One region of the Peribacillus sp. NPDC056705 genome, then DNA from elsewhere that is predicted to be linked to it. Evidence: riboswitches for the same ligand, from Rfam matches in the RefSeq annotation. Region 1 holds a riboswitch; each other region holds the start of a gene.

Evidence for each region. A riboswitch is a leader RNA that binds a small molecule or an ion and turns the genes downstream of it on or off. The one in region 1 is predicted to bind preQ1.
Region 2: it holds a riboswitch for preQ1, as region 1 does, so the genes downstream of both, ACFRAK_RS03140 (VUT family protein) here and queF (preQ(1) synthase) in region 1, are expected to answer to the same signal.
Region 3: it holds a riboswitch for preQ1, as region 1 does, so the genes downstream of both, queC (7-cyano-7-deazaguanine synthase QueC) here and queF (preQ(1) synthase) in region 1, are expected to answer to the same signal.

The regions. Positions count from the first base shown of each region.
Region 1 covers NZ_JBHTYI010000006.1:128,504-137,827, forward strand. The annotation lists gene ACFRAK_RS10500 (ABC transporter ATP-binding protein) at 1-856, opposite strand, end outside; gene ACFRAK_RS10505 (ABC transporter ATP-binding protein) at 831-2,579, opposite strand; gene ACFRAK_RS10510 (nitroreductase family protein) at 3,027-3,587, shown strand; gene ACFRAK_RS10515 (aspartate kinase) at 4,283-5,629, opposite strand; gene queF (preQ(1) synthase) at 5,833-6,333, opposite strand; PreQ1 riboswitch class I at 6,438-6,483, opposite strand; gene ACFRAK_RS10525 (EamA family transporter) at 6,614-7,471, shown strand; gene ACFRAK_RS10530 (BA3454 family stress response protein) at 7,595-7,852, shown strand; partial or broken gene ACFRAK_RS10535 (YfmQ family protein) at 8,180-8,624, opposite strand; gene qoxD (cytochrome aa3 quinol oxidase subunit IV) at 8,949-9,233, opposite strand; gene qoxC (cytochrome aa3 quinol oxidase subunit III) at 9,235-9,324, opposite strand, start outside.
Region 2 covers NZ_JBHTYI010000002.1:146,882-152,386, reverse strand. The annotation lists gene ACFRAK_RS03160 (DUF421 domain-containing protein) at 13-726, shown strand; gene ACFRAK_RS03155 (alpha/beta hydrolase) at 810-1,556, opposite strand; gene ACFRAK_RS03150 (PadR family transcriptional regulator) at 1,865-2,185, shown strand; gene ACFRAK_RS03145 (hypothetical protein) at 2,501-2,650, opposite strand; gene ACFRAK_RS03140 (VUT family protein) at 2,671-3,213, opposite strand; PreQ1 riboswitch class I at 3,264-3,306, opposite strand; gene ACFRAK_RS03135 (SRPBCC domain-containing protein) at 3,625-3,999, shown strand; gene ACFRAK_RS03130 (SRPBCC family protein) at 4,044-4,484, shown strand; partial or broken gene ACFRAK_RS03125 (HD domain-containing protein) at 4,705-5,505, opposite strand, start outside.
Region 3 covers NZ_JBHTYI010000002.1:137,230-146,553, forward strand. The annotation lists gene ACFRAK_RS03070 (CapA family protein) at 1-940, opposite strand, end outside; gene pgsC (poly-gamma-glutamate biosynthesis protein PgsC) at 951-1,400, opposite strand; gene pgsB (poly-gamma-glutamate synthase PgsB) at 1,416-2,597, opposite strand; gene ACFRAK_RS03085 (hypothetical protein) at 3,388-3,603, opposite strand; gene ACFRAK_RS03090 (methyl-accepting chemotaxis protein) at 4,055-5,734, opposite strand; PreQ1 riboswitch class I at 5,920-5,962, shown strand; gene queC (7-cyano-7-deazaguanine synthase QueC) at 6,018-6,683, shown strand; gene queD (6-carboxytetrahydropterin synthase QueD) at 6,683-7,153, shown strand; gene queE (7-carboxy-7-deazaguanine synthase QueE) at 7,146-7,874, shown strand; gene ACFRAK_RS03110 (DUF4260 domain-containing protein) at 7,930-8,277, opposite strand; gene ACFRAK_RS03115 (TetR/AcrR family transcriptional regulator) at 8,329-8,898, opposite strand; gene ACFRAK_RS03120 (hypothetical protein) at 9,200-9,324, shown strand, end outside.

The DNA of each region.
Region 1 (9,324 bases):
TGCCACTCAGCGCCAAAAACCCCCCGACAGCAGCTATTACCGTGAAGCTTAAGTTGTTCAGCAAATTCATCAATTTCGGAATCAGCCCAGAGTATGATTGTGATAGGAAACCAGCTTTCTTTAAGTTTTCACTCCGGATGACAAAATCCCGGATCACTTTATCTTCCTGTGAAAAAGCCTTTACAATCCGTTGTCCGGAAATCGTTTCTTCTATAAACCCATTCAGTTCTCCAAGATTCTTCTGCTGTTCTTTAAACAGCTTTCCCGTCCGGTTAGTTATCCACCTCAGACCGAAGAACATAAGAGGAACGATTAATAATGTTAGAACAGTTAATAAAGGGCTCAAATACAGCATAACTCCGATTGTCCCGACCAGTGTCAGTACACTGGAAAAAATCTGGATGACAGAACTATTCAAAGTTGAACTGACATTTTCTATATCATTCGTGACCCTACTCATCAATTCCCCATGCTGACGCCGGTCAAAAAAGGGAATGGACAACTGGTGAAGCTTTTTGAACAATTGATTGCGCATCGCATAAACCGTATCCTGCGCGATTCCGATCATCCAATAATTCTGAAGCCACATGGATAGCGAATAGAATATATAGACCCCGAGAAGTCCGAAAAGAAGGCTGATCAGCCCCCCGCTATCTCTTGTGACAATATAATCATCAATGGCCATCCCAACAAGAAAAGGGCCAAGCAATCCCAAAACCGAGCTTATCAGCACCATGAAAAGGACACAAAATAGCAGGCTTTTATTTGTTGCTAAGTAGGGAATGATCCTTTTTATCGTATTCCAGGAGTTGACCGGTTTAGCCCTTGCCTTATCGGGAGATGTTCTTCGACTCAAGAGAAATCCCCTCCTCCCCAAACTGTGAGTGAACGATTTTTCGATAAAGATCGCTTGTTTTCATCAAATCCTGATGTTTCCCCAGCGCAAGCACTTGACCGCTTTCCAGCAACAATATTTTGTCCGCCTCCATGGCTGTACTGATTTTTTGTGTAATGATAAGCGTTGTGCATGTATATTCCTTTAAAGCAGCAAGCAATTTACTTTCCGTTTTTAAATCCAGCGCGCTCGTACTATCATCCAGAAGGAGAATCTTTGGTCTGCGCACCAATGCCCTTGCTATCGATAAGCGCTGTTTTTGCCCTCCGGACAGATTCACACCTTTTTGTCCTAACTGGGTTTCATATTGTTTCGGAAGTTTCTTTACGGTCTCATGTACCTGAGCATGCATGGCCGCTGTCACGATTTCCTCCATCGAGGCATCTTCTTTCCCCCAAGCGACATTATTTCTTATGGTTCCTGAAAAAAGCAGGGCCTCTTGCGGAACATAGCCGATTCTTTTCCGCAGCGAATTCAAGGGAATATCTTTTACATCCTGGTCATCAATTCGAATGGAGCCGCTTTCAACTTCGTATAATCTTGGAATCAGCTGAAACAGTGATGTTTTCCCAGATCCCGTCGCTCCTATGATGGCAAGCGATTCTCCTGGATCGATGGAGAAGCTCAAGTTTTTCAATATCGGGGTTTCGGTTCCAGGATAGCGGAAAGATACATCCAGAAACTTGATGCCTCCCCCATTGACGGCCTCACTCTTGCTTTCCGCCTTGCCTTCATCAATGTCTATCGGGGTTTCGAATATTTCCGTCACTCGTTCCGCTGAAGCCTTCGCACGGGAAATGACCATGATCAGCCATGAAAAAACGGAAAGGGATGCAGCAATCCTCGTGGCATAGTTAACGATCGCCACAACCTCCCCTATCTGTATATCTCCCGTTGTTATAAATTCGCTTCCAAGCCAGAGAATGATCAGAATCGCCACATTCATGACAAGCATCAACACAGGCATAGTCGTTTCAATTAAACGAAGGGAAGTCACAGTCTTTCTTTTCAACTCTTCATTCGCATCGTCAAATCGGCCGATCTCATGCTCCTTACGAAGAAAAGCTTTGATCAAGCGCATGCCTATCAGGTTTTCCCTCATGACGCCATTGACGTTATCGAGTTTATTCTGCACGAGCTTAAACAGCTTGGCCGCTCTTTTCATCACCCATCTAAGGAAGAAGACAAGAACCGGAATTGAAATGACCAAAACAAGGGATAGTTTCAAATCGACCGTAATTGCCATTATCGCCCCGCCGATTACGATCAATGGCGCCCTTGCCATGATGCGCAAGCCCATAAAAACCGTATTTTGAAGTTGGGTCACATCATTCGTCATCCTTGTTATCAACGAGGAAGTCGGGATATTATTCAAATTCGCAAAAGAAAACGCCTGTATTTTACCAAAAAGGCTTTTCCTTACATCATGTCCAAAGCTTTGACTTACATGTGATGCCGTAAAGGAATTAACGATCCCGCCAAGGAATGAAAAAACGGAAAGTCCAACCATGACACTTCCCCATTTAATCACCACCGATAAATCTTTCTGCAAAATGCCATCATCAATTATTTTTGCTATAAATAGAGGCTGTAACAGCTCTACCCCGAGCTCGACAATCATTAAGGATAAAGCAAGAATGATCAAAAGCCAGTATGGCTTAAGAAATGAGGACAAATTTTTCATCTATGACACCCTTCGATTCTTCATATGTAGATAGCATCTTTTCATCCTCTCATTATACATTTTTATACAGATTTTTTAAAAGAATTTAACTATTATAAAGGATTGGTAAATATGTTGAATTTTTTTTATAAATACCCTTGACAAATTATACGAAATAAGCGAAAATTCTAATTGATAATGATTTTCAATTTCATTATCGCTCTCTGAAATTTGATAAGCATTACGATATTCTCTTATCGTACCCTTTTGATATTGTACAAAGCTACAATGTCGCCCCGGCTTCTCTGTGCCTAGTAAAATTATATGCTCATTAGCGAATGCAAGTCACTAGAATATTGCCCCCTCTTTATTCAAGTAATTTATTCACGCTGGAAGCATATTAGGCAGCCGGGGATTATTTTTTTAAACTATTAAACTTACATATATGATTAAAGGAGCAGGATGATCATGAAACTAGAAGATATCATTAAAGAGCGGCGCAGCATCAAACGATTTAAGGACATTCCTGTTCCTATTGATACCATCCAATCATTATTGGGAACTGCGACATGGGCACCGAACCATAAAATGACCCAACCATGGCGCTTCGTCGTGGTGCATGGTGATAGCCGTTTAAAACTCGCGGAAGCAACCAGTGCATTCATGGCCAACAAAGAGAAGGACCCTGAAAAGAAAAAAGACGCCGGACAGCGAGGATATAATAAACTTATAGGTGTACCGATGTTTGTCGCGGTGATCATGGAAGAGAATCCGAATCCCATGACACGTGAAGAAGATTATGCGGCCACAAGTGCCTTGATCCAGAATTTCAGTCTGCTTGCCTGGGAACAAGGAATTGGGATGATATGGGAAACATACGGCATGATACACAGCATGGATTTTCGTGAAGCTTTAGGCGTGAAACCAGGAGAGAAGATCGTCGGCAGCCTTCACGTCGGCTATCCCGATATGATCCCCACTCCACGTCCAAGGAAAGAGATCGATCAAATACTGACCATCTTGGACTAATATAAAAGAAAAACCACCAATCCTCAATTGGAGGCTCAGACTGTAGACAAACTCTCGATGAAAATCGAGTTTGTCTACAGTTTTTTTATAGTTTTTACAATTTGACGGTTGTAACGTAGGGCTTTCGATTTCCGCGGGCATTCATTCCGGGAGTCCCCTCGGCTTACGCCTGCGGTGTCTTCCCTAGCAACCTTACACTCCAATCCACTTTGTTTTAATATAAAGATAGAACTCAATCCTACATTCTTTTTTATTATATAGAAGTATTAAACTTGAGGTGATAAGGATGCTTTCTAAACATGATGCTATTCAGCAAGAACAACTCGAATTAATTATTTTAAATCAATTCGTGCCAGTGAATCATTTTGCCCGTTAACTTGATGCTGCCATCGACATCTCTTTCATTTATGATTTGGTGAAAGTGATGTATTCAGAGGTTGGACGCCCCCTTTTTATCCGTTTCAAGAGCATCAACTCCGTTCTCCTCCAATTGCTTTAGCCACTTGACAAATGGGCATTAAATTAAGACAGACAGCCTGATCCATACAGCGTGTCTGTTAGCTTGGAATGATTACCCCCAAACAGTCATTGTCACTATCATAAAGAACCCGATGAAAAATCCAGCGTTTTGTATAATGACTAAAAGATTAATCACAAAAACCCCCTTCTAAAAGGAGGTCTTTGAACTATTATTCTCAAAAGAACTCGTGATATAATGCCTGAATTGCCGTCTCTTCGTTATGCCCTTTCACACCGAACATCATGCTTACCTCCGAAGAGCCTTGATTGATCATCTCAATATTCACCTTTGCTTCGGCCAAGGCTTTTGACGCTCTTGCCGTTGTACCGACATTATGGCGCATTCCTTCCCCTACAACCATGATCAAGGCAAGATCATGCTCCACATTCACTTCATCAGCATGAAGCTCTTTCTTGATTCGTGAAATGATTTTCTTCTCGGCTTCACCCTTCATCTGGTCCTGCCTTAGAATAAGCGTCACATCATCGATGCCCGATGGAATATGTTCATATGAAACTCCATAATCTTCGAGGATGTGCAGCAGTTTCCGGCCAAAACCAACTTCCCTGTTCATCAAATATTTGCTAATGTAAATGCTGCAAAATCCTTTATCACTTGCAATGCCAATAACCGGCCCATTCGTATTATCCCGTGTACTTACAATGCGGGTCCCTTGTGCCGCCGGATTGTTCGTATTCTGGATATGGACAGGTATTCCCGCTCGGAATGCTGGAATCAGCGCCTCATCATGAAATACCGAGAAACCTGCATAAGAAAGTTCACGCATTTCACGATAAGTTAATTCCCGGATTCCCTTTGGATTGGAAACCACATTTGGATTCACCGCATAAACGGCATCCACGTCCGTAAAGTTCTCATACAAATCAGCTTTGACCCCATTCGCAAGAATCGAACCCGTAATATCAGAACCGCTTCTTGAGAAGGTTAAAACATCACCATCTAACGTATAACCGAAGAACCCTGGGAATACTACGATTCCAGGCTCATCACGCAGAGCATATAACCGATCATAAGATTCTGGAAGCACCTTGGTAAATCCACCTTCATCCGTTACGATCAAGCCAGCCTTCTTCGGATTTATATACTGCGCCTCTACTCCAAGGCTTTGGAAATAACCTGCGACCAGCTTTGCATTATTATCCTCGCCACTGGCCTTCAAAGTATCCAAATAGCGCTTCGGGTTAGTTTGGTCTGCATGCAACAGCGCCATTAAATTTTCGCGGATCCCAGTGACGACACTCTCTGATATATCCAGTTCTTCAGCAATGCTCGCATAGCGGGATACGACATCTTTTATCAAATGCTCTCCGTTATCCCCGCGCAGTTGCTGTTCAGCAGCTTCAATCAATAAATCCGTCACCTTTATATCATCGGAATTGCGTTTCCCTGGAGCCGAAACGACTACAATCTTCCTCTTTGGATCAGAAACAACAATTTCGAATACCTTTCTCAACTGTTCACCTGACGCAAGTGAACTTCCACCAAACTTTGCAACTTTCATCTCGACAACCCCTATTTTCGTAAATATTCTGTCAAAATTAACTCTCCCTATTATTACGCTTTTTCTCGAAACAATCAAGTGTAAATTCCGTTACAGGAGGACAATTGTGTTTTTAAAAAGGACAAAACAACAAGACCACTAATCGATAATAGCTAAAAAACTAAAAAAGACAACGGGCATTTGCCCATTGTCTCTCCTATTCTTTAGCGATTATCCACGGTTTCAGGATATAAGTCATGGTTCATCAAGCGGTAATCCGCCATTTCCTCATATTTCGTACCTGGTTTCCCATAATTCGTGTAAGGGTCGATGGAAATTCCGCCCCTAGGTGTAAACTTGCCCCAGACTTCAATATATTTAGGATCCATCAATTCGATTAAATCATTCATGATGATGTTCATGCAGTCTTCATGGAAATCACCGTGATTGCGGAAGCTGAATAAATAAAGTTTCAATGATTTGCTTTCCACCATTTTCACACTTGGAATATAGCTGATGTAAATGGTCGCAAAGTCCGGCTGGCCCGTTATCGGACATAAGCTAGTGAATTCCGGGCAATTGAATTTGACGAAATAATCCCGGTTCGGATGTTTGTTATCGAATGACTCAAGGATTTCAGGCGCATAGTCGAATGTATATTTTGTTCCTTGATTCCCAAGCAGTGTGATATCTTTTTTTAACTCTTCTTCTTTTCTTCCAGACATTAAAAGTCCTCCTAATCCCACGTTTCAGGGAGATTCATAAAATGGGCCTCTATATAACAAAAACCATATCTCCTCAAAGATATGGTTGATTCGCGAAAAATATCAAAGCCATAGTTTTTTTAAGAGGGTGATGCTATGAACCTCTCCCGTTTATCGGGAAATATTTTAAAATTGTCATAGTAAATATAGAAAAAAATATCTAATCTGTCAATCATACTTTTAAAATTTGGTTTGATTCCAGCATGCATTCAGCTTAAAATGTAGAAGAAGTTTATCCTACATGAAGGAAGAGATTACGTCAATGTGGATTTTTGCAGCCCTCATCACGAGTTTATGTTTTGGAATCAATAACAGCATTTTTAAATGGAGTAGCGGAAAGGGTTACTCAAAAGTACATATCCAATTTTTCTTTTATTTTTCAGCTTTTATTTTGGCCATATCTTATGGAGTATCTGTGGATGGTTTACAGTTTAACTGGCTGTCCATCATGCTTGGTGGAGCCATTGGGGTACTGAACGCTAATGGTAATATCCAGATGGCAAGCGCCTTTGAAAAAGGACCGGCAAGCTTGACATCTCCTTTAATCGCAGCGAATGCAATATTCCCCATTCTCTGTGCTGCTTTAATTTTTCACGAACATATTTCTACTTTGCAGTGGACTGGAATCGTCTGCATGTTTCTCGCTACATTAGTCATTCAGTATACACCTAATGCTAAAGGCAACCATCAATATGTCCCTTGGATGATGCACACATTATTATCCATTTTATCTTTTGGTGTGCTAGGCATTCTTATGACGACATCAACACGTCTTCATTTAAATTCCCTTGATATCCTGGTATCAATGTATGGAGGCGGAACTCTTTATCTTCTTTCGGCTCTGGCCTTTAAAAAGGAAAAAATCAAGCTAAAGGAAGTCAAAATCGGTTCCTTGGTGGGCCTTTTAAGCACTATAGGCTATGGATGTTATTTCTTTGCGTTGAACACTGGCATCGCAAGCATCATCTTCCCTGTCGTCAGCCTGAACTGTTTAGTTGTCGTATTCGCAGGATGTTATTTATTCAAGGAAAAACTAAAAAACTATCAAGTTGCCGGCGTACTTGCAGCATTAATCGGCATTATCTTGACTAAAATATGAATATAGTTCATTTACAAAAACGACCTGACAGCCATGAGTACAAGCCAGGCCGTTTTTTATTGTGCCGGGAAATAGGGTGGTCAAAAAAAAGTGTTGACACACCCTTAAAAATATCAGATAATTTTGAATATTAATTCTTTATGTTTTACTACTTTTGAAATGTTTGAAAAATCCTCTGTCACGGGTATTAAAGAAATAGGTACAACCACCCCATTTAATTCTGAATTAGGAAAGGAAAGATGCATAATGGTAAAAGTTACGGTAACGGTTGATTTTCAAGGAAAATCTTATCAAACTAACGTCCTTACTAAACCGGATACGGATCATGAAGTAATTTTACAACAAGCGCTTCATCAAGTTGAAAAACAATGGAAAGCATAAAAAGGCAGGCATCGCAATAGATACCTGCTTTTTTATTACAATATAAATAATTTCATATGCACGATGAAAGAACCTCTTACAGTAATCCCCTCTCTTTTAATTGCATTTTCCAAAAAAACTAAAATTATGACGTCAGTTTGTGTACTAGATTTTTAATAAAATTCATTAAAAACCGGTCTCAGTTTATAGACAAAAGAGTTCTATATAAAGCTAATTGGAACGCAGGGTTACGAGACTCCTGCGGGGAAAGCGAGTGCCTGGAGCGGAAATTAACGGTTAAATTGTCTACAGTCTAAGACGGTCCTTAACGAGACCGTCATTTTTTTATTAAACTAATTTACTTATTAATGGCACGGAATGCTCTTGGAGGCTATCTGAAAGAAGACTATAAGAAATGACTTTCTTCTTGTACTGTTTGACTACATCGACGTGGTCATTGTAAATGTATACAAATAACCTAACATCCTTTTTGCTTCCTTTAGTATCAATGACCAATGGAATCCCACTGTTCTCTGGGTGTAAAAACAATTGCTCGTTCCCTGGGAATATATGATTTTTTTTCAAAAATCTAGCGTTATTAAAATAACTAATGACTTGAATTTTTTTCTACACCTTCCAAACGTTTTCCGTCAAAGGTTACAATCGCATTCTCGTCACTAATTTCTGAGTGTATTTTAAATTTGCTGATAATCCAATTAACTGCATCGGTTGGAAGGCAGGAAACCAATATTTTTAACAAACTTAAGATAATGGTCAAAATCAGACCCGCAATGTCAATTTCATCATCTCCGCTGCGTTTATAAATGCGTATATCGCTTATTATATCAAAAGGTCCGACAGCTTTTCTTAGAAAATCTGTACGTTCTATTAACGTTACTTCTGTAAAACAATTTTTATTTGAACGCACGGCCAAACTTCGATAGGGACAATTATCCGTTTATACATATAATGTTCCGAAATGGTTATACTAAACAAAATGGGTTCATCAACATCTTAAAAGTATGAAGTGGATAAAGCCGTATATGAAATTCTACTTACTACTTTTAAATACAAAAAAACCGGGCGTCATCAAGACGCCCAGTTTTTCCGGAATGGATTATTGATATCCCCAAACCATTGTTAGCAATGTACCGAAAATTGTAACCAATGCAACGAACAATCCGTAATAAACGTTTGTGTAAATCGATGCTTTATCTTCAGACTCTCCTGCATGCATGAACATAACAAATTGAAGTGCAGCTTGCATGAAAGCTGTAACAAGTAGGATGATCACAGCCATTTTAAGTGAGAGATCAAACACAATAACTGATAGTGCGACCAAAGTCAGGACTAGCGAAAAGGCAAATCCCATAACTTGGCCCCGTGGGAATAATTCTTTCATATTACATCATTCCTTTCAGATAGACGAAACTGAAGATGAAAATCCAGACAACGTCCAAGAAATGCCAGTAAAGTGAAAAGATGAAAGCCTT
Region 2 (5,505 bases), on a different contig from region 1:
ACGTGAATTTTTGTGGATTTTTTTCATAGCCAGGAAACTCTTACTGCATTTGAGTGGACTTTAAGAGCCATCATATCCTTTTTCTTCCTAATTTTTTTGGTTAAATTGATGGGGCAACGGTCCATTTCCCAGTTAAGATTACTTGATTTCATAATGGCGTTAACTATTGGGAACATTCTTGCCCGCCCTTTGTCTGATGAACAGTCAGGCTTGAAGGGCTCAATGATCACGGCCTTTGCATTGGTCATCTTATATATAATCAGTTTGTTTATGAGCCTTAAGTGGGGGAAACTCCGTAGTTTTTTTGACTCCGCCCCTTTTCCGCTTATCGAAAATGGACAAATCATTTACAAAAGCCTATCAAGGGCCCGAATCTCCATCGATGATTTATTATCGGAGTTAAGAAAAGAAAAGGTCGAAGATATTCAAAAGGTATCCCTTGCACTATGGGAACCGGGCGGTACCATTTCATTGTTTTTATACCCTCAATATGAAGCGGTAACTCCAGCAGATATGCACCTAGCAACAACTGACTTCAATTTTCCTAAAACGATTATTAAGGAAGGGATGATTGATTCTAAAGAATTAAATAGGGGCGGTAAAGACGAAGAATGGCTGAAAAAAGAAATCAAAACAACCTATAATGCCGACGTGAACGATATTTTATTGGCAACTCTTGATAATAACGATAACTTAAAGGTTTTTTTCTACAAAGAGCCAAAATAAAAACCCCTAAACATTGTGTAAAGCCTACGTATGCATGTAGGCTTATAACACGTCAACGTAAAGGGGATTTATTAACTCGCTTATTACTCCGACCAATTCAGTGTATTCAAGAACTTATAAACATCTTCATACACTTGATTACGTTCCTTACCCAATGTGATGATATGACCTGATTTTTCATACCATATCAAGTGTTTATGCTGCGTATCGACTTCATTGAAAATCGCTGTAGCACTCTCCGTATAGTCGGGATCATCCAAACGCCCTTGTAAAACAAGAGTTGGTGATGTGATCAAATCTAAATCTTCACCTGTCTCATTTATAATATTCAACACATCTTTTAGTTGAGGCATAGGCTCTTCTGCCAGCAGCTTCACTTCTGCAGCAATTTGGTCTGCATCTTTGCCCTCAAACTTCTTATAAGCCTGTGCATAATTGAGCAAGCGGTTCTTTTGTCGATCGATACTTTTTCCTTTCGTCGGAGCACACATTGAAACCACCCCTGTTACAGGCAATTCAATTCCCACTTTTAATGAGAAAACTCCTCCTAAAGAAATTCCCACAACAGCAATTTCCTCATAGCCTTCATCCTTAAGGAAATTATAACCATCAACTACATCTTTCCACCATTCCTTTGGACCTGTTTTAACAAGTTCCTCGGCTGATACTCCGTGCCCACTATAAAGAGGTCCGTGGCAAGTATAGTCGAGATCATTCAAGTACTTTCCTAATTTCTTCATATCTCCTGTACTTCCGGTAAACCCGTGAAGTAAAAGAACAGCTCTTTTTCCACCTCTGTATGTGAATGACTCAGGTGCTTTCACTTTCATCTATCTAGGACCTTCTTTCTTTGCTCATGTTGATAAATAGAATCTAAATGATTTTCGAAAAAAAATCAATTAATACCCCTTGAGTAGTGATTCTTCTATCCTATTCCGAATTTTCATTAAAACAATTAAATCATGTATATTGTATCCTTACCACACTCTTAACAACTCATCCGTTCCGAAGCACATTTTACTATGATTAAAATTATTTAGCAATCGTCATTTAACCATTTTTTTTAAGAAAAGTAAAATGCACCTTGTGATACGATGTACACCATATTACACTAAAAATGAAAAGGAGGAGAATTTATTTGGATAAAGAATTAATGAAGGGAAGCATTGACCTCCTTTTACTTTCACTTCTCTCACAAAAAAGGCTATACGGCTATGAAATCACGAAGATCTTGAAGGAAATGAGCATGGGAAAATATCAAATAAGTGAAGGCACCCTCTACTCCGCCCTTAAACGATTAGAAAAAAAGGAATTCATAACAGGCCATTGGAAAGAGTCAGATTCAGGCCGCAGGAAATATTATCACGTCACCGAAAATGGACAAACCGAACTTGAAAGGAAACGAGAATGCTTTTACTTCCTTGAAAAATTAGTCCGGAAAAGCGCAGAGCAATTCTAAACAAAATAAAAAGCTCCCTGCACCCATTACTTGGAAAGGCGCAGGAAGCTTTTTTTTGCTGAGTTTTGGGCTGTTTACTCGTGAATCCATACTGCACTCATGATTTCACACCGTTTACTCGTGAGTTTTGCACTTTTACTCGTGAGTTTCGCACTTTTACTCGTGAGTTTCGCACTTTTACTCGTGAATTTTGCTGTTTTACTCGTGAATTTATACTACACTCATGATTTCGCACCGCTTACTCGTGAATTCATACTACACTCATGATTTCGCACCGTTTACTCGTGAGTTACTCCGTTCACGCAAAAAAAAGACCTAATTAGGTCTTTTTTTGTCTATTCCTTTATGCTTGCGATAATTGGCGCAAGAGAGCTTCATACAATCCCCTTGAACATGCGGGCCATATTTTTCACGAAAAGCCTCGAGGCAATAGCATTTATCTTTTTCTTTTTTGGTTCCATCCATCGAGTGCATCCCTCCTAGCTTTAACTGGAGACTACACGTTTCTCCAGCTCTACGTTAATTCGTCCCAACAGTACGGCACCAATTGACTGAATGATCGTTTTAACGATGATTTGGCCGATGACCGCAGCGGGTACTGCTTCCCATGGCAATATATTGGCACCTAATGGACTTAGGCCAATCACGACAAATATCACCGAATCGAAAAACCCTCCAACGATTCCGCTGTAAAACACTCTCCAACTCATCGGGAGTTTTAAACGGGTATATATTTCCGTATCCGCTGTTTCTGCGACAACGAACGATAATGCGGAAGCAAATACAATCAATAACGTATCTCCTAATAAAAATGATACACACGCAGATAAAATAAGTGCAGTGACGATACATATATAGGTCTTTGCGCGGCCGAATTTATTCTGGACGAGATCTCGAAAGATGAAGGTTCCCCCGATGAGCAATGTACCCATCGGAATGATGAACATGCCAAAATGCAATGGCGCAAAAGCTGCTGTAACCACATTCGCCGTGATGATGGATACTAAATACAATAAAATTCTTAACATTTCTTAATTCTCCTTATACAGAAAAAACAGCACCCTAAGAAAGAGCACTGTTCCCCTTAGTTTTTTTGAGAGGGTAGCTAGAACCTCTTCCGCCCGAGCGGATTATCATTTTCCTTATTTATCGTAGCTTGAAAGCGATTGGAAATCAAGAAGTTTCCATATGGCTTGCACGGACAATGGTCAATTCAATGACTCTGGCGATTTTTGTCGCAGAAAACTGCTAGACCAGCTGTATATGAAAAGCCGAAAATGATTGATAGAATAATGTTACGATCTTGATATGAGGTATAAACGCGAGGAGAAAAAAGATGATAAAAAAACCATCGTTTGTTCATGCTATTTATATCGCAACCACACCAGAGAAGCTTTGGGAAGCCCTGACGAGCGGTGAAGTCACGAAGAGGTACCATTTTGGATGCCAAGTCCAGTCTGACTGGCAAGAAGGCTAAAAGCGTTACATTTATGCTGGAAGATGGGCGTATTACTGATCATGGTAAAGTACTCAAGTGTGAGCCGCTGCACCTGCTCTCGTTCACTTGGAACATGACAGGAGACGAAACACCTCGCGAGCAGCCTACTCGGGTCACTTTTATACTGCAGCCCATGGATGATTCGACTTTGAAATTAACGCTTAGGCATGAAGAGCTTCTGGAGACGGATTTCGTATATGATGATCATACCTTTGAAGGCTTGTATAATGGATGGCCAGCAATTCTAAGTAACCTGAAGAGCTTGCTTGAAACGGGACGGACCCTGCCGCCGATAACAGTAGATCGGGATAATTAAGTGGTAGTGGAAAACTTAAAAAAATTGAAAGAGAGTTGATAGTGATGGATACGCAAATAATCACGAAGTTTAAAATAGCCAAACCAACCAATGAAGTGTTTGAAGCCATAGTGGACCCAGAAAGAATCGGGAATTTCTGGTTCTCATCGAGTTCTGAAAGATGGGAACAAGGCAGGACGCTTACATTGAGATATAACGAATACGATGCTGAAGTGGCCATTCATGTATTGGAAGTAGAGGAAAATAGGAAAATCGTATTCTCATGGGGAGGAATTGATCAAGAAACGATTGTTACAATTACCCTAAAAGAGTCGGATAAAATGAGTACAATTATTGAAGTGAACGAATCAGGTTTGGAAGAGGACGATCCCGAATTGATAAATAAAATGATAGGTCAAAAGGAAGGTTGGGTTTATACATTAACTTGTTTAAAGGGTTACTTAGAAAATGGGGTTAATACTTTGAGAGCATCCATAATTTTTTAATTCGTAAAGGGTGCTGGTTCAGATTAGATAGATCACTAAAAATGCAGTTGGGCGTCCTGACTCCCGGCACAATGATACTTAAGTTTTTTAAGCATGTTGGGTCCTATTGAGTCTTACCTTCTTTCCTTAATCAAGGTCAAAGAAAGCATACGGGAGGAGAAAAAACTCAAGGATGAATATCACACTTGAGTTTTACTTTCCGTATGGTTGGACATGACATTCAATCGGAAATCACTTTTAGATATATGCCCTTCGAAGCTTTTTCATAGGCTTCCATCCCCATTTTCTTGACTCTTTCTGATAAACTGGATGCTCTTAATAATTGGGTTCCTTCAATAACGGAAGGATCAATAAGGCGCACTTTATTTTTCCGATGTAAATCGTATTCCAATTGATTTTCTATCACGTTTACGTTACCATGGATCCGTTTTAACAGATTTTTCACCTCATGGTCTTCAGTGGAGCTTAACAAGGACATAACTTCTTCATCTGTACCGAGTAAGTCATCAAGGCTGATCAGATTTTTAGCCAAAGCCAATTTTAAGGTCTTTGCCAATACATCATAGCCATATATATTAAGTGGGTTCATGAAAAAATCAATAACTTCACTGTAATACGTTTTCACAAACCATTCCGCCGATTCAATATTATCCAGATACATCCTTCCATTTATTATGATTACATGGTCTAAGAAGTCTTGAACGGATTCCAGTGTGATATGTCCATATTGATACATATCCCGGAGAGTATAATCTACCCGATCGGCGCATAACTCAGGTGCTGGCTGTTCAAGCAATTCCCATTTTGATTGAACTATGACTTCACAATCAAATCCATACTTCTTCAGTATAAATGGGATTTCTGATTCCATAATGACATGAGCATATATCTTTTCATGATAATCTTCATCCTTACAAAACAAAATCAATAACATGTGAGAATGCAGTATGGGATACGTCATGCAGCAAGCCCGCGATTTGTTCCTCCAATGAACCTCCAAGCGCTTTAATTAAAATCATCA
Region 3 (9,324 bases), on a different contig from region 1:
CTTTTGTGCGTGTCCAGCCTTGATCGAAAACGAAGTTTCCTAAGCTATAGAAAATGATTCCATCTTTATAAACATCAAACGATTGAAGCACATGGGGGTGATGGCCGATGATGACATCAGCTCCCGCATCGATTATCGCTTTAGCCAAGTCTGTTTGACGAGCGGTTGTAGATGTTGAATATTCTATTCCCCAGTGAACATTCACCACTACCAAGTCTGCGTTGCCTTGCTTTGCATCCTTTGCTTTTTCAATCATTTCAAATAATAAATCAGGGTTGGTGTTCAATATCCCGGCTTTATTACTTTTTGACACGGCATCCTTACCGTAAACATCTGTGAAGCCAAGTGTTGCGACACGCACGCCATTAATATCCGTATAGTCGATGCTATTTTTAGCTTCGGTAGTGTTCGATCCAGCACCAACATAGTGCATATCCTCAGTTTTGAATTCATCAATCGTGTCAAGCAGTCCTCGTTCTTCATAGTCCATCATATGGTTATTGGCCAAATTCATCACAGTGAAGCCAGCATCTTTAACGGCCTTCACACCATTATTATTGGAGTTTAACCTGATGGCTGTGTCTGCTTCCTTGTAGTTGGATACCTCTTCTTTTAAAACGGGATGTTCATAATTCCCACTGACATAGTCTGAATCGGTAAAATAGGGCTTCATATAACGGAAGAGGTAATCATACCCGTGCTTTTCCGTTACTTCTTCAACATAACGTCCCATCATCACATCACCGACCATCGTCATCGTCAATGGTTGATCAGTTTTTGAAGCGGTTGTTTTCACTTCTTGAGCCCGTCCCACCCAAGTGGTAATGACTAAAGCGATTAGTAATATAGGTAGTATGATTCCAGTGTATTTAAGATTCTTTTTCTTCGTGCGTTTAATAAAGATAAGTGTTTTTTCTTTTGCATTTAAATTCCGTTTCATTTTTTGCACCTCAGAATAGGTAGTACACGTTCATTAAACCGAAAGTCAAGCCGGATAATAAAAGCGTGCTGCCAAGTGTCAATGGCATTCCTTGTCTTTGTATGGTATTCGCTATCAATCCGGGTACGATTATACCGATTCCCCGAAACTCGAATATTTCAAATGGCATGACGGGGTAGACTAAATCCAATAGGAGTTTCAAGCAAATCCCGGTCACCATCATGGCTGCGAATTTTCTTCTTCCATATAAAATCACCCATCTTGAAAGGCCGTGGGCGACGATCAAATAAGTTACTATACTAATGGACAAGATGACCAGCATGATTTCCCATTGGTCAAATACTAATGCCAAATAACCAGGCACGATAAGTCCTGCGGGTACGACACCCGTCTTTTCTGAAAATATAAGGCTAAGCGTTACTCCCAGTACTAGGGCTACATATAAATCCGATCCAAACATTAAGGTTCCTCCTACTTAACTTGCTTTTTGCTTTGTTTTAGATTTCATGAATGCTTCAATTAAAGGTTCCGCTGCACCGTGAATATTCCCGACACCGTAGACGATGCGATTCTTCATCAATGGGCGGAGGCGGGCAACGATTTCTTCAGTTGACCAGTTTTCTAAATCCCAATATTCTTTTGTATCCAATTGACCTTGCTCGAATGCCCGAGTGATCGGTGATGTGGTTTCACCAATGGAAATGACGATTTCAGATTTTATGTAAGGCAATACATCTCTAGCAAACTGCTCTGTACGGTCCACACGGTCGGGACGGCAATTCATGATGACGATAGGAGGTTCTGTGCTGTATCCGAACGTATTGACACGTTCCCAGATGTTCAGTGTCGATGACGCGTCATTTGCAGCAAAGCCATTGACAAAGAAAGTTGGCTGGATGGAATCCCCGAATTTGGTGATCCGCATGGCACCTGGATCGGGATGCGCATTCAACATTCCGCGAAAAGCTGTTTTTTCATCGATGCCCAAAGCTTCCGCAACGGCCAATGCCAGTGATGCATTATCAGGAAATACCATATAGTCGAATTCGCGTAGAAAATCTTCCGAAATTCTCGAATTGTCTGCAACGATTACTTTTGTGTTGCGTTCTTTGGCAATTTGCTTGAAAAAGTCCAAATATTCACTTTCGATGGTTATTAAGTGACCATTATAGGGAATGGTAGCAGTGAAAGCTTCAGCAACCTCATCCAAAGTCGGTCCCATTACATCCATATGATCTTCCAATACATTCACGATTACGCCAATGTTTGCTTGGATCATTTTGTTTTGGAAGATTAATTGATAGTCAGGCTGTACGGCCATGCACTCACAAACCAGTGCTTCTGTGCCTAAATCGGCAACTTCTTTAACTACACGCCGCTGTTCTCCTATGTTGGGTCCTTCTGGGCGACGTACAATCGGTTTTTCCTTATCGGTAAACCAATAGATCATTCTTGCTGATGTTCCGGTTGTTTTGCCTACTGTTTTGTACTTAGCTTCTTGGATCACACCTGTAATTAGACGCGTTACAGTCGATTTCCCTCGAATCCCATTCACATTCACACGCACTGGGATGGAGTCGAGACGCTTCTGATGGCGTTTTTGTTCGAAAATGCCATAGCCAAGCAAAAAGATCGCACAAATAAATATCGGTGCCATTTTTTAACCTCTCTTTTTTTCAAATATTTGAATTACTGAATACACACTACATGATTTTAAACTTAATAGGCAAGAGCTAATTATTTTATTGTAATATAGTTTTTTTCAAGTTTTTCAAATAAATGTATATTAGGGTGTAATAGTATCTAATGGGATGAATTGTTTTATGAGTACAAAGTTATGTCTGGAAATCGATGGAATACTAGTTGATTTACACTAAATTATGGAAAGTTTAATAAAGATACCATTTTGGTAATAATCAAAGTAGTTTTGTGAGCATTTGAACCTGATTCCTAATGGCTATATTTGAATAATAATTGGTTATTAAAAGTGACGTTTATTACAGTTTGGTAATTGTTTATACCCATTGTTTGACATAAACGTAACAATATTTATGCATTTGTTATTCAATGTAAGATATTGCAACTAACGACTCAATTAGTTGAACTCTTTTGAATTTGATTAAAGATGAGTAAAAGAACACATCTCTTTTTTTTTGTATTTTCCGGTTTTTTCCTCAGAGAATACCCCGCGGACTATAATGGAACTTTTACCTTAAACATGAAATAAACTAAAGTTAACCCATTTTTTTAAAAAATACCTAGTTTCTTCTATAGATATAGTGTTTATAGAAGAATGAAATAGAAAAAAAGCTCAGAAGCATATCTGAGCTTTCGGCTTATATATTGTAAATGAATGGAATGGTCACGAATTTCCATTTTTCATGGAGATTTACCGTTTGTGGGTCTTGAGCTACAGCTTTTGGTAGCTGATTAAGGAAGGAATCAGGTTAACTTGATTTCTTTCTGTCAGAAATCTCAAGGTTGGAGTCCTTTTTACCGCCATCAATCACATAAAGTCTAGGAGCTAATCTCCTTCTTTTTCCTTGATTGTCAGGATTCATCTTCATATAATTTTCATGTTCTTTGCGAAAGAATTCTTCGGTTTCCCGTTCCAGTGCTTTTCTTTCGTTAAAATCTGTTATGAATTTGAAAAAACGTTTCATATGAATTCCTCCTTGTGGGGTTAAAAGGTCTTAGTTTAATAGTAACATATAAAGTGTGTAATTTAACCTTTTTTTACAAATTTGGAGTAAAAAACGTGTTTTTGTGTGAAAAAAGTCGTGTACGGTTTGATTCGAGAGAAAGGTGCAATGGATCCTTACTGAGTATAAGTGCCCGTGCATGGTGTTGAAAGGGAATGTCGGGATGTGCAGTAGCGGTTATTGGAAAGTGATGGTTATTTAAGTTAAAATATTCCTTTAATCAATTATACACTAAATATTCTGAAAATAAAGGAAAATATTCACTTCCAGCCGCCGCTTTTGATAGATTTGCTTTTTAATGATTTATTATTGGTTATAGTTATTTATTCCCCGAATTTACGAAAATGAAACAATCTATATAATGGAAGGGAAAAGCAATTTCCCGCATTCATGTGCCGGGAAATTGCTAGTGTCATAATTGGAACTTCCCAACCTGTTCAGTCAGCAGTTCTGCCGAAGATGCAAGTTCACTGGCATGACTCGTGACTTCATCCATCGAAGAGCTGGATTGCTGAGCAGAGGCGGAGACTTGTTCGATTCCAGCTGCGGACTCTTCAGAAACCGCGGCGATATCTTCGATAGCCTGATTGATATTTTTGCTATTTGTGGAGATATAGTTCAATTCGTCTGTTATATGCTGTATTTTCATTTCCATATTCCCGACAGAGTGATTGATTGTTTCAAAGGTTTGGCCTGTGAGCGTGATCTGTTTCGTGCCTTCATCCACTTGTGCATAACCATCTTCCAGGGAGTGGACGACTGTTTTTGAATCCGTTTGAATGGCGGAGACAATATTGGTGATATCCCCAACGGAGTGTGTGACCTCTTCAGCGAGTTTCCGCACTTCATCGGCGACGACGGCAAAGCCCTTGCCATGTTCACCGGCACGAGCGGCTTCTATGGCAGCATTCAGTGCCAATAGATTGGTTTGATTGGATATATTCTTGATGACCTGTACAAGCTGCGAAATTTGCTGCGATTGGGAATCGAGCCCTTTCACTTGCTCTACGGCATTTTTTACAATCCCATCAATACATTGCATCTGTTGGATCGAACTGCGCATTAAAGTGGTGCCCTCCTTGGTCAAGAAAAGGATTTCGGTTGAACTTTTAGCAACATCCACTCCTTCTAGGCGGGCCAACTCGATTCTGCCGGTGAAATCATCCATCATGCGAACCACTTCAGCTGCCCGGTTGGCCTGTGACTCCGAACCTTCCGAAAGTTCATGCATGGTAGTCGCTATTTGTTTGCTGCCCTGCTGGACTTCATTTGCTGATTGAGTCAGATTCTCACTTTGGTTGGAAACGGATTCGGATACAACGAGCATTTTTTCGATCGTATCACGAAGGTTTTTCTGCATTTGGTTGGCGGATACCGTTAATTCGCCCATTTCATCATATGACTTTTGCTTCAGGGGCTCATGATTCAGCTTTCCGTCAGCCACCATTTTCATCCTGTCCCTGATTTTAAGGAGGGGGGTGGTAATGAGGTTGGCAGTCACAAGCGCCAGCAGAAGGCCGATAAGGACTGCCGCAATGGATATGATGATACTTGTCGTCTTTACCGATTTCCCGCTTGCGATGACGGTTTCACCTGAAGAGACAATCAATTCCTCGCGTTCCGAAGCAAGCTCCTTGAAACCCTCCATTACTTCATTGCTGATTGGCGCCACTTCATTTTTGAGTATCTCTTTCGCTCGTTCTTCATTTCCCTTTTCATATTGTGGAAATACCCGGTCTACAATCATCATCCTCCAATCCCGGCTTTTCTCGATCAATGCCTTCACTTTATCAGAATCGCTCAAAGCCAGGAGATCTTCCTGGATGACCTTGCTGTCTTCAGTATATTGTAAGAACCTTTCTTTATAACTCTCGTCACCATATAGAATATAGGCTCGGGCGAATGCGGTTCTTTGTGCTAGATTATATAGCAGCTTTTCATCTTGGATAAGAAGCGGAAGTTCCTTTTCGATGATATCCTGGGAATAAACCAGTGACTTGTTGCTGCTGTAAATGTTGAATGCTCCTAAGATGACACATAAAGATATGATGAGTGAAAATGCCACCAATACCTTTCCTTTAATGCTTTTCAAATTAATGGACCCCTTTATCGATATTTTATTCACACTATTTTATCGGAAGGATAATGGGATATTTAAGCAATGAAAAGATAACCAAATTTTCCATCAGCTCTACTATTCACTAAATATAATCATCTTGATTTATGATCGTTTTCAAGTTACTATTGACTTGGAAAAATATAATATTCCGCGTTAAGGCGGAAGAGGTTCTAGCTACCCTCTCAAAAAAACTAAGGAGAAACAGTGCTCTATTCTTAGGGTGCTGTTTTTTTCCGTAAAAAGGAGTTTTATAGAAATGAAGAAGAAAGAAAAGGCAGTGGTTGTGTTTAGCGGAGGTCAGGACAGTACGACGTGCCTGTTCTGGGCATTGGAGAGATTTGAGGAAGTGGAAGCGGTGACGTTCGATTATAATCAGCGGCATAGCTTGGAAATCGAATGCGCTCAAAACATCGCCAAGGAATTGGGCGTGAACCATCATATCCTTGACATGTCGCTGCTGAACCAACTGGCACCGAATGCATTGACGAGAAGTGATATTGCAGTTGCGGACGGAGAAGAAGGGGAATTGCCGTCGACGTTCGTACCAGGGAGGAATTTGCTGTTCCTTTCGTTTGCCGGAGTGCTGGCGAGTCAGATTGGCGCTAAACATATTGTCACCGGTGTCTGTGAAACGGATTTCAGCGGATATCCTGACTGCCGCGATGTATTCATTAAATCGTTGAATGTGACCTTGAACTTGTCGATGGACCAGTCATTCGTGATTGATACGCCGCTAATGTGGCTTAATAAAGAAGAAACATGGGAGCTTGCGGATCAGCTTGGCGCCTTCGACTTTGTCCGCGAAAAGACCCTGACTTGCTATAACGGAATCATCTCCGACGGCTGTGGAGAATGTCCGGCATGTAATCTGCGGAAAAAAGGACTGGATGACTATGTAAGCAGACGGGTGGTGCTTTCATGATGTACGGTTTTACAATAGTGGATAAACTCCAAAAAATAGATGAAGACATTCAGCGCAGCCAATTGAAGTATACAACCAAGAGGGTTCTCGTGAGTAAGGAATTCACCTTTGACGCGGCGCACCATCTGCATGACTATGAAGGAAAATGCAAGAACCTGCATGGCCACACATATAAGGTCATATTCGGATTGAGCGGATATACGGATTCACGCGGTTTGATGATAGATTTCGGGGACATCAAGGATATATGGAAAAATGAAATTGAAATCCACCTGGATCATCGTTATTTGAATGAAACCCTGCCGCTCATGAATACAACAGCTGAAAATATGGTTGTCTGGATTTATGAAAAAATGGCCGAAGCCCTTTCATTAAAAGAATATGAGGGTGCTAGAGTCGAATTTGTTCGACTATACGAAACGCCGACAAGCTATGCCGAAGCCAGACGGGAGTGGATGGAAAGTGAGTAAACTCCCGGTTATGGAAATCTTCGGACCGACCATCCAAGGTGAGGGAATGGTCATTGGTCAAAAAACCATGTTCGTTCGGACGGCCGGCTGCGATTATTCATGTGCCTGGTGTGATTCCGCATTTACTTGGGATGGCACCGGTAAGGAAGATACCGTCCAAATGACTGCTAGAGAAATATGGGATGAGCTGAAGCGAATTGGGGGTTCCGGTTTTTCCTTCGTGACGATATCAGGCGGAAACCCGGCTCTGCTGAAAAACCTAAACGGGTTGATAGCGATCTTGCATGAAAATAAAATGAAGATAGGTGTCGAAACACAAGGGAGCCGATGGCAGGATTGGTTTCTCGATATTGATGAACTGACGATTTCACCTAAGCCGCCGAGCTCTAAAATGAACACGGACTTTACGGTGCTCGATCAAATCCTCTTGAACCTTGCCAATCGAAATCCTGAAAACCATGTCTCATTGAAGATTGTCGTCTTTAATGAGGAAGATTATCAATATGCCAAACATGTACATGGCCGTTACCCGGATATTCCTTTTTATTTGCAGGTCGGCAATGACGATAGCAGGACGGCGGATGATCGTCAATTGATCAGCGGTCTTTTGAAGAAGTACGAAGAGTTAATAGACAAAGTGATAGCAGATGATGAATTGAATGATGTGAAAGTGCTCCCCCAGCTGCATACCTATATATGGGGCAACAAGCGGGGCGTATAAAGAAAAGTGAGCAAAAGGCAGTGTGATGGAGTAATCACACTGCCTTTTAAGCTTTTTACAGCCTTTGAATATGTGTAGCTTTGAAGGAAGTTGTGTATTTAAGGCCATACCCAAATAAGCGATCCATTCCAATATGTGCGGTCCAAATTAAACCAATCATCAACAATGCATCGAACTTTAGAAAAATGGCAAGCAAAATCATGAAGATGGACAGGGTATAAGTGTGAAATAGGTTATAAACCTTTGCTCCAATTCGATCATTGATCAGGTAGGCCAGCATGGAAACATCAGGAGACAAAATCAATAACAGGAATATCAACCAGCTGAATTCATATAACGAATAGATGTAAATCACAGCTAAAAGAACCATGAGTCCTTCAATATGAAGGAATTTCTTTACCATTTTAAAACCCCCAATGTTTATTTGACCGATGGTCAATGATGTTCGGAAAAATTATATGATGTTTCCGATGATATTTTTTACATGAAAATCAGCTAAGCCTTTAACATCTTCATAAGATAGTTCAGAATTAATATAAAAAGTGATGAATCCGTGAAGAGAAAGTAAAATCGACCATATGGATGCAGGATTCAATTTGTTGTCCGTTAGGTCCGTCAGGGACTGGATTAGCTTTTCATATGTTTTATTGGAATCGAATTGAAGTAACTGCTGAATTTCTTTTTCCTTCGATAAAAACATGATGGAATAATGATTCTGTTGGGTTAAACCGAACTCCAAGAAGCACAATAAAATCTTTTCCATTTTTACAGAAGGGTCATTTTCCGACATGATGATATCATCGATTAAAGTATTTAAAACGGAAAAATCCGTTTTCACCAAACTATAAAATATTTCTGCCTTATTTTTAAAATGATAATATATGGCTCCATGGCTGCATTCCAATGATTTAGCCAATTGCCTCATTGAGACATTCGAATACCCTAACGTTGCAAAAAGGTTTCTGGCTTCATTCAAGACCATGTCCCTGGACAGTTCTTTACCTGCCGATTTCCTTGGCGACATCTTGAGACCCCCTTATTTATTGACCACTGGTTAATAAAAAGGATACCTCACTGATTTTTAAATGTCAACTATTGGATCATATTATAAAGTACTGTTTTTTCAGGGGGACTTTACCATTTAGTAAACTGGAATTTCGCCTATGTTGCAAAGGAGAGGATGCAGGACATTGCCTAGGGAATATTACATGTCATGTAACAGAAAAAAGGAACCAACTAAATATGGGCTGTGCTTATTTAAATACCATTAATTACCTTTTGTGGTATTATGGAGGTATTGATAGAGCGTTGGAGGGGATGAATAAATGAAAAAGAAATTCGGTATTTTCGGTTCAATTATCATAGTCTTGACCGGCTATTTTTTATTCACTAAACCGTATAAAGATAAAACGAAACCTGTAGAAGACATTTTTAAAGTGAATCAACCAGA